2 regions of the Streptomyces sp. NPDC041068 genome follow, and region 2 is predicted to be linked to the other one. Evidence: riboswitches for the same ligand, from Rfam matches in the RefSeq annotation. Region 2 holds a riboswitch; the other holds the start of a gene.
The links. A riboswitch is a leader RNA that binds a small molecule or an ion and turns the genes downstream of it on or off. The one in region 2 is predicted to bind cyclic di-AMP.
Positions count from the first base shown of each region.

Region 1: it holds a riboswitch for cyclic di-AMP, as region 2 does, so the genes downstream of both, AB0B50_RS26935 (C40 family peptidase) here and AB0B50_RS18405 (NlpC/P60 family protein) in region 2, are expected to answer to the same signal.

Region 1 covers NZ_JBEZCG010000012.1:64,484-71,405, forward strand. The annotation lists gene AB0B50_RS26910 (helix-turn-helix transcriptional regulator) at 1-793, opposite strand, end outside; gene AB0B50_RS26915 (ATP-binding protein) at 1,067-1,519, shown strand; gene AB0B50_RS26920 (LysR family transcriptional regulator) at 1,582-2,499, opposite strand; gene AB0B50_RS26925 (LysE family translocator) at 2,600-3,217, shown strand; gene AB0B50_RS26930 (DUF6328 family protein) at 3,156-3,728, opposite strand; gene AB0B50_RS26935 (C40 family peptidase) at 3,811-4,284, opposite strand; cyclic di-AMP (ydaO/yuaA leader) riboswitch at 4,288-4,464, opposite strand; gene AB0B50_RS26940 (hypothetical protein) at 4,823-5,131, opposite strand; gene AB0B50_RS26945 (ATP-dependent Clp protease proteolytic subunit) at 5,139-5,774, opposite strand; gene AB0B50_RS26950 (GNAT family N-acetyltransferase) at 5,901-6,638, shown strand; gene AB0B50_RS26955 (hypothetical protein) at 6,657-6,922, opposite strand, start outside.
Region 2 covers NZ_JBEZCG010000007.1:277,275-284,196, forward strand. The annotation lists gene AB0B50_RS18395 (M23 family metallopeptidase) at 1-1,424, shown strand, start outside; gene AB0B50_RS18400 (ATP-dependent DNA helicase) at 1,476-4,052, opposite strand; cyclic di-AMP (ydaO/yuaA leader) riboswitch at 4,319-4,475, shown strand; gene AB0B50_RS18405 (NlpC/P60 family protein) at 4,482-5,696, shown strand; gene AB0B50_RS18410 (hypothetical protein) at 5,801-6,154, opposite strand; gene AB0B50_RS18415 (NlpC/P60 family protein) at 6,498-6,922, shown strand, end outside.

The DNA.
Region 1 (6,922 bases), on a different contig from region 2:
AGTTGAAGGCCTCCGTGTACGCCTGGAGGTCTTCTTTCCGTTCGATGTAGAGGCTACTCGTCAAATGGTCGAGAACAACCACATCCAGATCAGCAATGTTCGGAAATGAAAAAATAACGAAAGGACCGATCAGGCCCGCATGCTCGCCGGCGGCGAAGGGCAGCACCTGAAGCCGCACATGCGGCAACAGGGCCACCTCTCGTAACCGTGTCAACTGCCCCGCGAAGACCTGCTCCCCGCCGACCGTGCGGCGCAGCACCGCCTCGTCCAGGATCACGCTCAGTCGCAGCGGAGGATCCGCGCGCAACACGTCCTGGCGGGCCAGGCGGACCTCCACCAGGGCGTCGACCTGCTCCTCCGGCAGGCCGCCGAGCGCGGCCCTGGTCACCGCGCGCGCGTACTCGGGGGTCTGCAACAGCCCTGGCACCACGGTGGTTTCGAGCGTGCGCACCCAACTCGCCTGGGATTCCAGGCTGATGAAGTCGCGATACGTGGCGGGCAGGAGATCGCGGTACGCCTTCCACCAGTGGTGGCGACCCTCGCCCGGGTCGTCGCTGCCCGCGAACGCGACCAGCAGATCGCTGAGTTGGGGGTCCTTCACCTCGTACGCCGCGAGCAGCAGCCGTACGTCGGCGGCCTTGACGCCGCTGCGACCCGTCTCGATCCGGCTCACCTTCGACTGGTGCCAGCCGACCTTGGCCGCGGCCTGGCTGCTGGTGAGTCCCGCGTGGGTGCGCAGCGCGCGCAGTTCGGCACCGAGCTGGCGGCGGCGCACCGCGGGGCCGTACTGCATGCCCGTCTCCTTCCGGATGAAGCCGTCGGGGATCCCGGCGGCAGAGCGGGGGCAGTAGGCGACAGTAGAGGAAGGACCAGTCTCTCGCCCAAATACGGTCTGCCGTAGCAGAGTTCACCGCTTCGAGCGACAGATATATGCACATCTCGGTGGATCGCCGCCCGTGACCGGCCAAGGAGTGGCAGGCTGGCGCGAAGCACCAGTTCGGGACTGTCCTCGAGTCATCCGCGACGAGTCGGAGACCGGTCCCGATGGGAAAGGGACAGCGTCGCCATGGCAGACCACCAGGAAGCCTCCGTCACTCTGCCGAGCGATCCTGCCTCGGTCCCCGCGGCCCGGAAATACGTCTCGCGCGTGCTCGCCGAATGGGGCCTGCCCGGCGACACCGAGGTGGCCGACACCATCAGGCTGATCGTCTCCGAACTCGCCACGAACGCCGTGCAGCACACCCTGGGACAGTCGCCGACCTTCACGGTGGACGTCGAGCTCGACCGGGACGAGCAGCTGCGGATCGGCGTCACCGACAGCCACCCCCGCTACCCCAAGCGGCTGCCCGCGGCGGTCCAGCAGGACAACGGCCGGGGCATGGTCATCATCCGCTGGCTGGCCGCCGAGTGCGGCGGCAGGCTCTCGGTCAGCCCCACCGACGAGGGCGGCAAGACCGTGTGGATCGCACTGCCGTGGACGGCGCGCGTCCAGCGCAGACACCGCGACCCCGCGCGCTGACGCCGCCCACCGGTCGGGGATCGCTCGCCGACCGCCGCTCGCTGCCCGCCGACCGCCGCCGGTCAGGCCGCACTCGCCGAGCGCCCGAAGACCCCGCGCAGCAGAGCCCGGAAGGAGTCCGCCGCCGGGCTCGACTCGTCGGTGCGGTGCACGACGGAGATGGTGCGCCGCAGATCGCCGGGTTCCAGGAGCCGCGTGCCGACGGGGGTCGCGGCGGTGCGCGCCACCATCTCGGGCACCACGGCGACGCCGAGCCCCGCACTGACCAGGGCGCAGACCAGCGCGTACCCGGGCGACTCGACGAGCACCGCGGGCGCGGCACCGGCCCGCGCGAGGGCCCGCTCCACGGCCTGCCGGGGCGGATGGTCCGGAGCCATGCTGATGAGCGGCTGCCCGGCGAGGTCGGCGAGCGGCAGCCGCGAGGCCGCGCCGGTGAGCGCGTGGCCGGGCCGGGTCACCAGGACCAGCTCCTCGACCAGGACCGGCTCGGCCGACACGGCGGCGGGCAGCGGCACCGGGTCCGCCGGCTCATAGGTGTGCGTGAGGGCCAGATCGACCTCGCCCGCCGCCACGGCCGCGACACCGAAGGGCGGTTCGTGCCCCGTCACCGTCAGCTCGACGTCCGGGTGGGCCCTGCGGAAGGCGCTCAGGACGGGCGGCAGCAGATGGATGCCGGCCGTCGGGAAGGTCGCGACGCGCAGCCGCCCGCCCGAGAGCCCGGCGAGCCGCGCCAGCTCGTGCCGCGCCCGCTCCATCTCGTCGAGCACCCGGCGGGCATGGCCCACGAGCAGCTCCCCCGCGCCGGTCAGCCGGGCCCCGCGGTGGTGACGTACGAGAAGAGCGGTGCCCGCCTCCCGCTCCAGCTTGGCGAGTTGCTGGGAGAGCGCGGGCACGGTGTAGCCGAGGCGCTCGGCGGCCCGGGTGATCGAACCGGCCTCGGAGACCGCGACGAGCGCGGCGAGACGCGTGGGGTCGTACATGGAAGCTCCCTGAACACCTGCACTCCCTAAACGCCTGCTTAAGGCAGACCCAGGATATTCCACATACCTGCTGAAGGCTTCGGCCGGGCACGCTGGGCGCATGGACGCACAACTGGTCGCCTTCACCTCGGTCGCCGCGGGCATGGTCGCCATGCCGGGCGCCGACTTCACCGTCGTCGTACGCAACGCCCTGGTCTCCCGGCGGGCCGGAGTCGCCTGTGCGGTCGGCGTCGCGGGCGGGCTCCTGGTGCACACGGCGCTGGCGGTCGCGGGTGTCGCCGCGGTGCTGGCCGCCGTGCCCGCGCTCTTCAGGGCGCTGCAACTCATCGGCGCCGGCTATGTGCTGGTCCTCGCCTACCGCGCGCTGCGCTCCGCGGCTCGGCCACGCACCGCGGCGGCGGGCGAACCCGCGGCGCAGGGCGGCGGACTGCGCGAGGGTTTCCTGACCAACGCCCTGAACCCCAAGGCGTCGATCACCTTCCTCAGCGTGCTGCCTCAGTTCGTGCCCGACGGCAGCCCCGCGATGCCCAGGACCTTGCTGCTCGCGTCGATCGTGGTGGCGCTGGCCCTGCTCTGGTTCCCGGTCGTGGCGCTGCTCGTGGACCGGCTCGGCAGGTGGCTGCGCAGGCCGCGCACCGCCCGCGCCGTCGAGGCCGTCACCGGCACCGCTCTCGGCGCATTGGGCCTGGTGCTCCTCCTCGAGCCCCTGATGGCATGACACCCGGCACCTCCTGCGCCGCCGCGACGGCGCGCGCCACCGGCCGCCGGACCAGGCGCGGCAGTACGCCCCACAGCCCGACGCACACCAGGAGCGTCCCCGCGCCCGCGACGACCCCTTCGACGCGCCCCGCCGTCACGTCGACGACGAGCAGCACCGAACCGGACAGCGCGAGCATCAGGACCCGCAGACCGACCTCGGCGAGCCGGGACGACACCTGCACGACGAGCGGCTTGGCGCGCTGCTGGAAGAGCGAGCGGTGCAGCGCGGCGGGCGCCGTGAACAGCGCCGCCGCGACCACGGCGAGCAGCAGCGTCGTGACGTAGGTGCCGCGCTGCACGGCGTCGAGCGAGGGGAACCGCGGGGTGAAGGCGAGGGTGAGCAGGAAGGCGAAGAGGATCTGCACCCCGGTCTGCGTCACCCTCAGCTCCTGGAGCAGCTCCCCGAAGTTGCGGTCGGCGCGCTCCAACGGCGTTTCGTTGCGAGCGGTACAGGAAAAGTCGTCGGACATGCCGGACGGGTATCCCGGCCGGCGCGCTCCACGCACCGGCACCTGACGGTGCGAGGCGCGCGCCGGACCGACCGCGGCGGGGTCAGCGGACCCGGCCGTACCAGACGCTGTTGGACCAGATCTTCTCCAGACGCACCACGGTCCCCGTCTTGGGGGCGTGCCAGATCTTGTTGTTACCCGCGTAGATCCCGACGTGGTAGACGTTCCGGCCGGAGTGGAAGAACACCAGGTCGCCCTTGGTGCGCTGGGACTTCGAGATGTGCTTGGTCTTGTTGTACTGCGCGGCGGCGGTGCGCGGCAGCTTCTTGCCCGTCTTGTTGAAGGAGTAGAGCGTCAGGCCCGAGCAGTCGAACCGGTTGGGACCCGCGGCGCCGTAGCGGTACGGGGAGCCCTTCTTGGACGCCGCGATCTTGAGCGCCTTCGTCCCGTGTGTGGCCGCCTCGGCCTCCGACGCGAGCCCGGGGGCCACGACGGTGCCGCCTACGACGGCGAGCGTGAGGACCGATGCGGCACCGGTCCTGCTGAGCAGCGACGGAACATGATTCAGCGCAGTCATGCGCAACCCTTCGTCAGCCGCCTGTGAAGGATGACCTGTCGGGTTCGGGCAGGCGAAGATGCCCGGCCGCGTCGTGCTCTGCGGCTTCACCCCAAGGGCGTCGTCCGGACTTCCCGGACGGGCCCGTCATGCCTGGGTCCTCCACTCCTGCCGTTGCACCGATGTCGACCGGTCATCCGGGTGGCGGCAGGACTCGGCGTCCGCCCGGACCGCCCCGCCGCTGTGGCGGGGGCTTGTCGTCGGAAGGGATCTTGACCCGACAAGGGCGAAAAAACCGAGCCGAAACGGCGTTTTGTGAGGCTCCTCACGACTGACCCGTTCGGGTGGACACCGACGAATTGGGGTTACGGAGGGATGGTCTGACGATGGCTCGACCAGCATCGGAATGTGCTATTCCGCCCGCGCTGTACACACCTGGCGCAACTCTCCACGGCTCGTCGGCGGACGCCTCGCTACGCCGTCCGAAGTAGCCCTTCTGGTCCGTTTCGAAGCGGTCCGGGACGTTCCGGTGGAGGGTGCGTGGCGCTCGGCGCGGGGGTCAACTGCCGGGCGGGGGCGGCACGGTGACCCGCCGGGACCGCCGCTCGCCGTCGAGGACGCGCAGGGCCTCGGCGAGCGTGGTGGCGTGCACCTCGCTCTCGCCCCGCTGGTGCATGAGGGTGAGCGCGTCCCGCAGGGCGGTCGCCCTGCCGACCAGGGCCTGGGCGGCACGCAGTCCGCCGTACGTGTGCCCGGATCGCGCCGGGTTGATCCTGCCGACCAGGTCGACGACCTCGAGATAGCGGTCGATCAGGTCGGCCTCGGCGCGGGTCAGGGCCGGCAGGGGAGGGAGTTCGGGCGGCAGCATCGAGGGCTCACCTCGGGTCGCGCGCGGCGAGCGAGGTCTTGCGGTTCGGGATGATCCGGTCCACGAGTCCGTACTCCAGGGCCGCCTGCGCGTCGAGGATCTTGTCCCGCTCGATGTCCGCGGTGATCCGCTCGGGGCTCTGCCCCGTGTGCCTGACGAGCATCTCCTCCAGCATCCGGCGGCTGCGCAGCATCTCGTCGGCCTGGATCGCGAGGTCGCTGGCCTGGCCCTGGAACGGCTCGGTGACGGAGGGCTGATGGATCAGCACACGCGCGCCGGGCAGCGCGAACCGCTTGCCGGGGGTGCCGGCGGCGAGCAGCACGGCGGCGGTGGACGCGGCCTGGCCGAGGCAGGTCGTCTCCACGTCGCAGGTGACGAACCGCATCGTGTCGTAGATCGCGGTCATCGCGGTGAACGAGCCGCCGGGGGAGTTGATGTAGAGCGAGATGTCGCGGTCCGGCGCGAGGTGCTCCAGGTGCATGAACTGGGCCATCACGTCGTTCGCCGAGGTGTTGTCGATGGGGGTGCCGAGGAAGACGATCCGCTCTTCGAGGAGCTTGGAGTACGGATCCAGGGTCCTCGTCCCCGAGCTGGTGCGTTCGGTGAACTCGGGCAGGACGTAACGGGCGGACGGACGATTCATGGCACGCCTTTCGTCTTCCGGTCGCGGGGCGGTCCGGTCTCTGTAAAAAATGTACAGGACGTACGTTCCGTGGGGCGAGGAAATGTGGTGTCGGGCGGTACGTGATCCGCGTAACCTCTTCGGGTCATGGGGCGAGACGTGGTGGAACGGGACGAACGGGCGCTGCTCGCCCTCGAAGTGGAGGTCATCCACGGCCTCGGGCCGGTGGCGAAGGGCGGGCTGCCGACGGTGACCGATCCGGCGGTGCAGGCGGTCCTTGCCTGGTCGCCGCGAGCGCGGGTGCTGGCGCTGGGGGAGGGCGTCGCCCCGCCGAGCGACGGTGGCGGCTTCGGAGTCGACGGGGAGCCGTACGCGCCGGGCGAGCCCCCGGGTGTCCTCGTGCGGCTGGCCTCCGCTCTGACGGCGGCCGGTGAACCGGCCGCCGTCGAGGGCGGCCCCTGCTTCACCTTCCCGGACCCGCTCGCCGCGGCCCCCGCCGCACCCCTGCCCCTCCTGCTCTCGGACGACCAAGGGCGGGACGCGGCACGGCAGTTGACCCGTCCCGACAACTGGCAGCCCGGCGAGTGGGCGGAGCTGATCTCCGGGGCGGCGGGGGAGTGGGCGATGGCCGTGCACGACGGCGCGCCCGTGTCGATCTGCCACACCCCCGCCGCGAACGCCCGCGCGGCGGAGGCCGGCATCTGGACCCGCCCGGACTTCCGCGGCCGCGGCCTCGCCCCGGCCGCGGCCGCCGCCTGGTCCCACCGCGTGCGTCGCGACAAAGAGGTGCTCTTCTACAGCACCACGGCCGCCAACCGGGCCTCCCGCTCGGTGGCCCGCGCCCTCGGTCTCGCCCCGCTCGGCTGGATCTGGACGGTGCGCTGAGCGGTCACGTCACGGGCGTCAGGCCCAGGGGCCGGGCAGGAGGTCGCTCTCCGTGGCCTCCGCGCGCGTACGCAACCGGCGTGCCGAGCCGGACTCCACGACCAGGACGTCGGGCACGTGGTCCTCCAGGAAGCGCAGGTGACCGACGGTGCCGACCGTCGTCGTCCGGGCCGCGAGCCACGCGACGAGGGAGCGCAGGGCGTCGAACTCGTCGGGGTGCACCTCCTGGCGGACGGTGAGGGACCAGCCCCGCTCGCCCCGCTGCAGTTCACCGATCAGTACGC
Region 2 (6,922 bases):
ACCACCAAGGCACCCAGGCCGGCGGCTACGGCTACGACACGTACGCCACCGGCAGCTTCGCCACCGACGGCACCGGCTTCGACACCGGCACCTTCGCCACGGACCCCCTCTTCGGCGACATGCCCGGCGGCACCGACGGCACCGACGGCCAGTACGACACCGGCCAGTGGGCGACCACCACGGGCACCCAGCAGACGCTCAACTACGACGCGTACGCCGCGCAGCACCACGCCGCCACGTACGACACCGGCAGTTACGACACCACGTCCGTATGGGCGACCGGCGGCTACCAGCACCTCGCCGACATCCCCTCGCAGCCGGGCCCGGACGCCACGGGCCAGTGGGACGCGGGCCTCTGGAACCAGGCGCCGCAGACCGGCCAGTGGGACACGCAGACCTTCGACACGGGCGCGTACGACGCGACGGCGTGGAACTCCGCGGGCGACGCCCACGAAGCGCACACCACGCACGACGCACACCACGCACACGACCCGCACGAAGCCGCCCACTCGTACGAGTCCGCAGAGCCCGAAGACGCCCAGCCGTACGAGCTCACCGACCAGTACGAGATCTCGACCGAATCCGCGTACGAGCACACGGACTCCGAACCGCCCACGGACTCCTGGGCCTCCGCCCCCCGCGCCTCCCGCGGGAAGAACGGCGGCAACCCCGCCGGCGGCGGCCGCTCGAGGACCCGTCGCCGCTCACCCGCCAAGCGCTCCGCCCTCCTCACCGTCGCCGTGCCCTCGGCGTGTGTGATGGGCGTAGCCGGGGTGGCCGCCGCCTCCGTGGGCAACTTCGGCGGCGACGACGACAAGGAGACGACGGCCTCGGCCCCGGACGCCACGGCCGTGAAACCTTCCGCCGCCAACAACAAGCTGGACACCCAGCTCGCGAACCTCTCGGCGGACGCGGGCGACTTCGCGGACCGCGCGAGCCGCACACAGGAGCGCATCGACCTCAAGGCCGAGAAGGTGGCCGCCGAGAAGAAGGCGGCGGCGGAGGCGGCGCGCAAGGAGCGGCTGCGTCCCAAGTTCGCGCTGCCGGTGAAGCAGCACGGCCTGAGCGCGATGTACGGCCAGGCGGGCATCAACTGGATGTCCGCGCACTCCGGCATCGACTTCCCGGTGTCGTACGGCACGGAGGTCATGGCCGCGACCGACGGCACCGTGTCCACGAAGTGGAACAGCGCCTACGGCAACATGGCGATCGTGACCGCGAAGGACGGCACGGAGACGTGGTACTGCCACCTCTCCACGCACAAGATCTCCAGCGGTCCCGTGAAGGCGGGCGACGTCATCGCCTTCTCCGGGAACTCCGGCAACTCCACGGGCCCGCACCTGCACTTCGAGGTGCGCCCCGGCGGCGGCTCGGCGATCGACCCGCTGCCGTGGCTGCGCAGCCACGGCCTCGACCCGACGTAACTCAGGCCGCCGCCTTCGGCGTCCGAACTGCTCGCGTCCGAACTGCTCGCGTCAGAGCTTCTCGACCGGTGCGTACCTCAGCAGGAGCCGCTTCGGCTTGGGCTCGCCGAAGTCCACCGTCGCCTCGGCGTTCGCGCCCGTCCCCTTCACGCCGACCACCGTGCCGAGGCCGAACTGGTCGTGCGTGACCCGGTCACCGACCGCGAGCGCGACCACCGGCTTCTCCGACGCACGGCGCGTGGCGAAGCCCTGCGCGCCGCCGGAGCGGGAGCGCGAGGAGGACAGCGTCGAGGCGATGCCTCCGGCCGGACCCGAGGAGCGGGACGGCGCCGGGGCACCGACGGAGCCCGTCCGCTTCCAGTCCAGATGGGCCTCCGGGATCTCCTCCAGGAAGCGCGACGGCGGGTTGTACGAGGGCTGGCCCCAGGCGCTGCGCATGGAGGACCGCGTCAGATAGAGCCGTTCACGCGCGCGCGTGATGCCCACGTAGGCGAGGCGGCGCTCTTCCTCCAGCTCCTTGACCTGCCCGAGGGAGCGCATGTGCGGGAAGACGCCGTCCTCCATGCCGGTCAGGAACACCACGGGGAATTCGAGGCCCTTGGCGGTGTGCAGCGTCATGAGAGTGATGACTCCGGAGCCGTCGTCCTCCTCGTCCGGGATCTGGTCGGAGTCGGCGACCAGGGCGACACGCTCCAGGAAGTCGGAGAGCGACCCGACGGGAGCGGCGCCTTCCGCGGTCTCCGCACCTTCCCCACCTTCCGCAGCCTCCGCGCCCTCGGCGGCTTCGGCGGCTTCTGCGCCCGCCGCGGTCCCCTCGGTGCCCGAATCGCCTTCCGCCCGGCCGTTCCCCTGCTCGAACTCCAGCGCCACGGCGGCGAGTTCCTGGAGGTTCTCGATGCGGGTCTCGTCCTGCGGGTCGGTCGAGGCCTGCAACTCGGCCAGATAGCCGGTCCGTTCGAGCACGGCCTCCAGGACGACGGCCGGGCCCGCGCCCGACTCGACGATGGTCCGCAGCTCCTCCATCAGCGTGTTGAAGCGCTTGACGGCGTTGGTCGAGCGGGCCGCCATTCCATACGCCTCGTCGACACGGCGCAGGGCCTGCGGGAAGGAGATCTTCTCGCGCTGCGAGAGCGCGTCGATCATCGCCTCCGCACGGTCGCCGATACCCCTCTTGGGTACGTTGAGGATGCGGCGCAGCGGGACCGCGTCCTCGGGATTGGCGAGAACGCGCAGGTACGCGAGGACGTCGCGGACTTCCTTGCGCTCGTAGAAGCGGACGCCGCCGACGACCTTGTAGGGCAGGCCGACGCGGATGAAGATCTCTTCGAAGACACGGGACTGGGCGTTCGTGCGGTAGAAGATCGCGACGTCGCCGGCCTTGGCGTCGCCCGCGTCCGTGAGGCGGTCGATCTCGTCGGCGACGAACTGCGCCTCGTCGTGCTCGGTGTCGGCGACGTACCCGGTGATGCGTGCGCCCGCGCCCTGGTTGGTCCACAGGTTCTTGGGGCGGCGGCTCTCGTTCCGCTCGATGACCGCGTTCGCGGCGCTCAGGATCGTCTGCGTGGAACGGTAGTTCTGCTCCAGGAGGATCGTCGTCGCGTCGGTGTAGTCCTCCTCGAACTGGAGGATGTTGCGGATGGTGGCGCCGCGGAAGGCATAGATCGACTGGTCCGCGTCACCCACGACGCACAGCTCGGCGGGGTCGTCACCCTCGCCTCCGGAGGGGCCGACCAGCTCGCGCACCAGGGCGTACTGGGCGTGGTTGGTGTCCTGGTACTCGTCGACCATGACGTGGCGGAAGCGGCGGCGGTAGTGCTCGGCGACGTCCGGGAAGGCGCGCAGGAGGTGGACCGTCGTCATGATCAGGTCGTCGAAGTCCAGGGCGTTCGCCTCGCGGAGGCGGGACTGGTACATCGCGTAGGCCTGGGCGAGGGTCTTCTCGAAGCCGTCGGCGGCCTGGGCGGCGAAGTCCTCCTCGTCGATCAGCTCGTTCTTCAGATTCGAGATCTTGGCGCTGAAGGACTTCGGCGGGAACTTCTTGGGGTCGAGGTCCAGATCGCGGCAGACCAAGGCCATCAGGCGCTTGGAGTCCGCGGCGTCGTAGATCGAGAAGGAGGAGGTGAAGCCCAGCTTCTTGTACTCACGGCGCAGGATGCGGACGCAGGCGCTGTGGAAGGTCGACACCCACATCGCGTTCGCCCGCGGGCCCACGAGCTGCTCGACGCGCTCCTTCATCTCGCCCGCGGCCTTGTTCGTGAAGGTGATCGCGAGGATCTGGCCGGGGTGCACACCGCGCTCGGCGAGGAGGTGCGCGATGCGGTGGGTGAGCACGCGGGTCTTGCCGGAGCCCGCGCCGGCGACGATGAGCAGCGGGGAGCCCGCGTGCACGACGGCCGCACGCTGGTTCTCGTTCAGCCCGTCGAGGAGCGTCGCCGGGTCGATGACCGGGCGCGGGGCGCCGTCGCGGTAGTGCGTGTCCCGGGACATGGGCGCGTCGAACTTCCCGTCGAACAGGTCGTCCGGAATGGGCTCCGGGGCGCTGTCCTCGGGCGGCGGCGGGGGCTCTTCCTCGGTACCCTTCGAGGGCTGGAGGTCCGCCAGGAAGCTGTCGTCAAAGAGGCTGCTCATCGCCTCCCGAGTCTAGGCGGCCCCACTGACAACCCGCCCCGGGTTCCGGCCACCTTCCCCTCGAAGCGATCCTCGCCTACGCCCCGCCCCCGGACGATCACCCTCCGCATTCACGGGGCATCCGCGAGGCATGCCCGCATCAAGAGCCTCGTAAAGTCACGAAAATGTATCGGGCATATCGAACATCAACCTTCACACGGAGCACACGAGTTGGCTAGCGTGCCCGGCGGGCCGCTCGTCCCCCACCGGCGAACCCCGCCGGGAACGGGTGGCCTCCGCCGAGTCCGACACGTTCGGAGCCGGGGACCCACCAAGACCTTGGGGTGAATCGGTCCCGTACGAAGTACGGGACTGTAGGGCAACCTTCCGGACCATCCGCCCGAACCCGACAGCTAACCCGGTAGGCGGTCTACGGAAGGAGTCGCCTCCTTGGCGTCGCACCGCAAGCCGCGGACCCGGGCAGCCGGAATACGTACGACCCCCGCCATCGGCATCACGACGGCGGCCCTCACCTCCGTGGCCCTCCTGTCGCAGAGCGCGCAGGCAGCGCCCTCCGCGCCGACGAAGCCCAGCCTGGAAGAGGTCCAGAAGAAGGTCGACGATCTCTACCACCAGGCGGGCGTGGCCACCCAGAAGTACAACTCGGCCAAGGAACGCACCGACAAGCAGCGCAAGAAGGTCGACCGCCTGCTCGACGACGTGGCCAAGCGCACCGACAAGCTGAACGAGGCGCGCCAGGAGCTCGGCTCCTTCGCCGCCGCGCAGTACCGCACCGGCGCCGTCTCGGACACGGCCACGATGATGCTCGCCGACGACCCGCAGGGCTACTTCGACCAGAACCACCTGTCGGACCGGCTCACCGAGCGCCAGAAGAAGGCGGTCGACGACTACCAGGCGCAGCAGGTGTCGGCGGCGAAGCAGCGTACGAAGGCGGCGAAGAGCCTCAAGACGCTGAGCGACTCTCGGGACGACCTCAGGACGAGCAAGCAGACCGTCCAGAAGAAGCTGGGCGAGGCCCGTGAGCTGCTTTCGGAGCTGACCGCCGAGGAGAAGGCCAGACTCGCGGCGATCGAGCGGAAGAAGGAGCGGGAGGCCAAGCGCAAGGCCGAGGAGCTGGCCCGCAAGCAGGCCGCCGAGGCGGAGCGCAAGCGCAAGGCGGAGGAGGCGGCCCAGAAGGAGAAGGAGCAGGAGGAGGGCCAGGACTCGGGCACCGGCTCGGGCTCGGGCTCCGACACCGGCTCCGGATCGGGATCGGGATCGGGCTCCGACTCCGGGAGCACGGACGGCACTTACGCCGCCAAGGCCGCGAAGGTCATCGACTTCGCGGAGGCCCAGATCGGCAAGCCGTACGTCTGGGGCGCCACCGGACCCGACTCCTACGACTGCTCCGGGCTCACCCAGGACGCGTGGAAGGCCGCGGGGATCTCCCTGCCGCGCACCACGTGGGACCAGGTGAAGGTCGGCACGACCGTGAAGACTGCCGACGCGAAGCCGGGCGACCTGGTGTTCTTCTACGACGACATCAGTCACGTGGGGATCTACATCGGCAACGGCAAGATGATCCACGCCCCGAAGCCGGGCGCGAACGTCCGCGTCGAGTCGATCTACTACATGCCGATCCACAGCGTGGTGCGTCCCGCGTAACCACCCTCTACGCGCGTGTGGCCCGCATCCTCCGGAGGATGCGGGCCACACGCGCGTAGAGGCGGAAAACTCAAGTCCGCGCAGGACTCAAGTGCGTGGAGAACTCAGGTCCACAGCACCGCGATGAAGATGTTCGCCGTGGTCAGCAGGCCGACCGCGCCGAACAGGCCCTTGTCGACCTTCTCCTCGTCACGCTTCACATAGACCAGCGCGAGGATCACGATCAGCACGGCCATCTTGATGCCGATCTTGAGGTTGTTGACCGTGTTGTCGTCCGCCCGGTTGAGGCCCACCAGGGCCACACCGGTGACCAGCATGATCAACGCACCGTGCAGCATCGCCGGGCCGAAGCGGGCCGTGCCCTGGCCCATCTGCTTCATCTGGGTCAGGAAGCCGCCCAGGAGCGAGGCGATGCCGATGATGTGCAGGCCGACGAAGAGATGGATGAGTACGTCCATGAGGCCGGAGCCTAGCGGGGGGATCCAGGGGCACAGCAGGGGCCCCTTACCACTACTCCGGGACCAGGTGTGCCATAAGCACCCCCTCGGTCACTGACGTGCACGAATGCGGCATCGCACCGTGATCGACACGGTCGGGCTCGGTCACCGTTCCGTCCACTTCTTCCAGTTGCGCACAATCCGTCACCAACCCGTGACGGTCAGGTTTAGCGTCCTCCACCAGGTGACCGGCTCCCCACCGTCGTCCCGCCCAGGACGGCAGTCGGCCACCACCGCCGAGAAAACCGGCGGCGGCCCGCTCCCCCTGTGCGGGCCGCCGCCGGACACGTAAGGAGCCCGATTCGTGGCAGCGCACCGCAAGCCCAGACAGCGCTCGCTCAGCGGGAGCACGGCCCGCACCGCAGCCACCCTGGCCCTCGCGGGGGCCGCGTCGGCGACCGCCTTCGACGGCACGGGGCACGCGGAACCGCGGCTCAGCCCCGCCGAGGTGAAGTCCAAGGTCGACTCGCTCTACCACGAGGCGGAGATAGCCACCGAGAAGTACAACGGCGCGGAGGAGAAGGCGGAGAAGGCCGAGAAGTCGCTCAGGGAGCTGCGCGACGAGGCGGCCCGCAAGACGGAGAAGCTCAACTCCGCCCGCAACGGCCTTGGTTCGTACGCCGCGGCGCAGTACCGCGCGGGCGGCATCGACCCCTCCGTGCAACTCGCGCTCTCCTCCGACCCGGAGCAGTTCCTGGACCGCGCCGCGCTCGCCGACCGGGCAGGCAG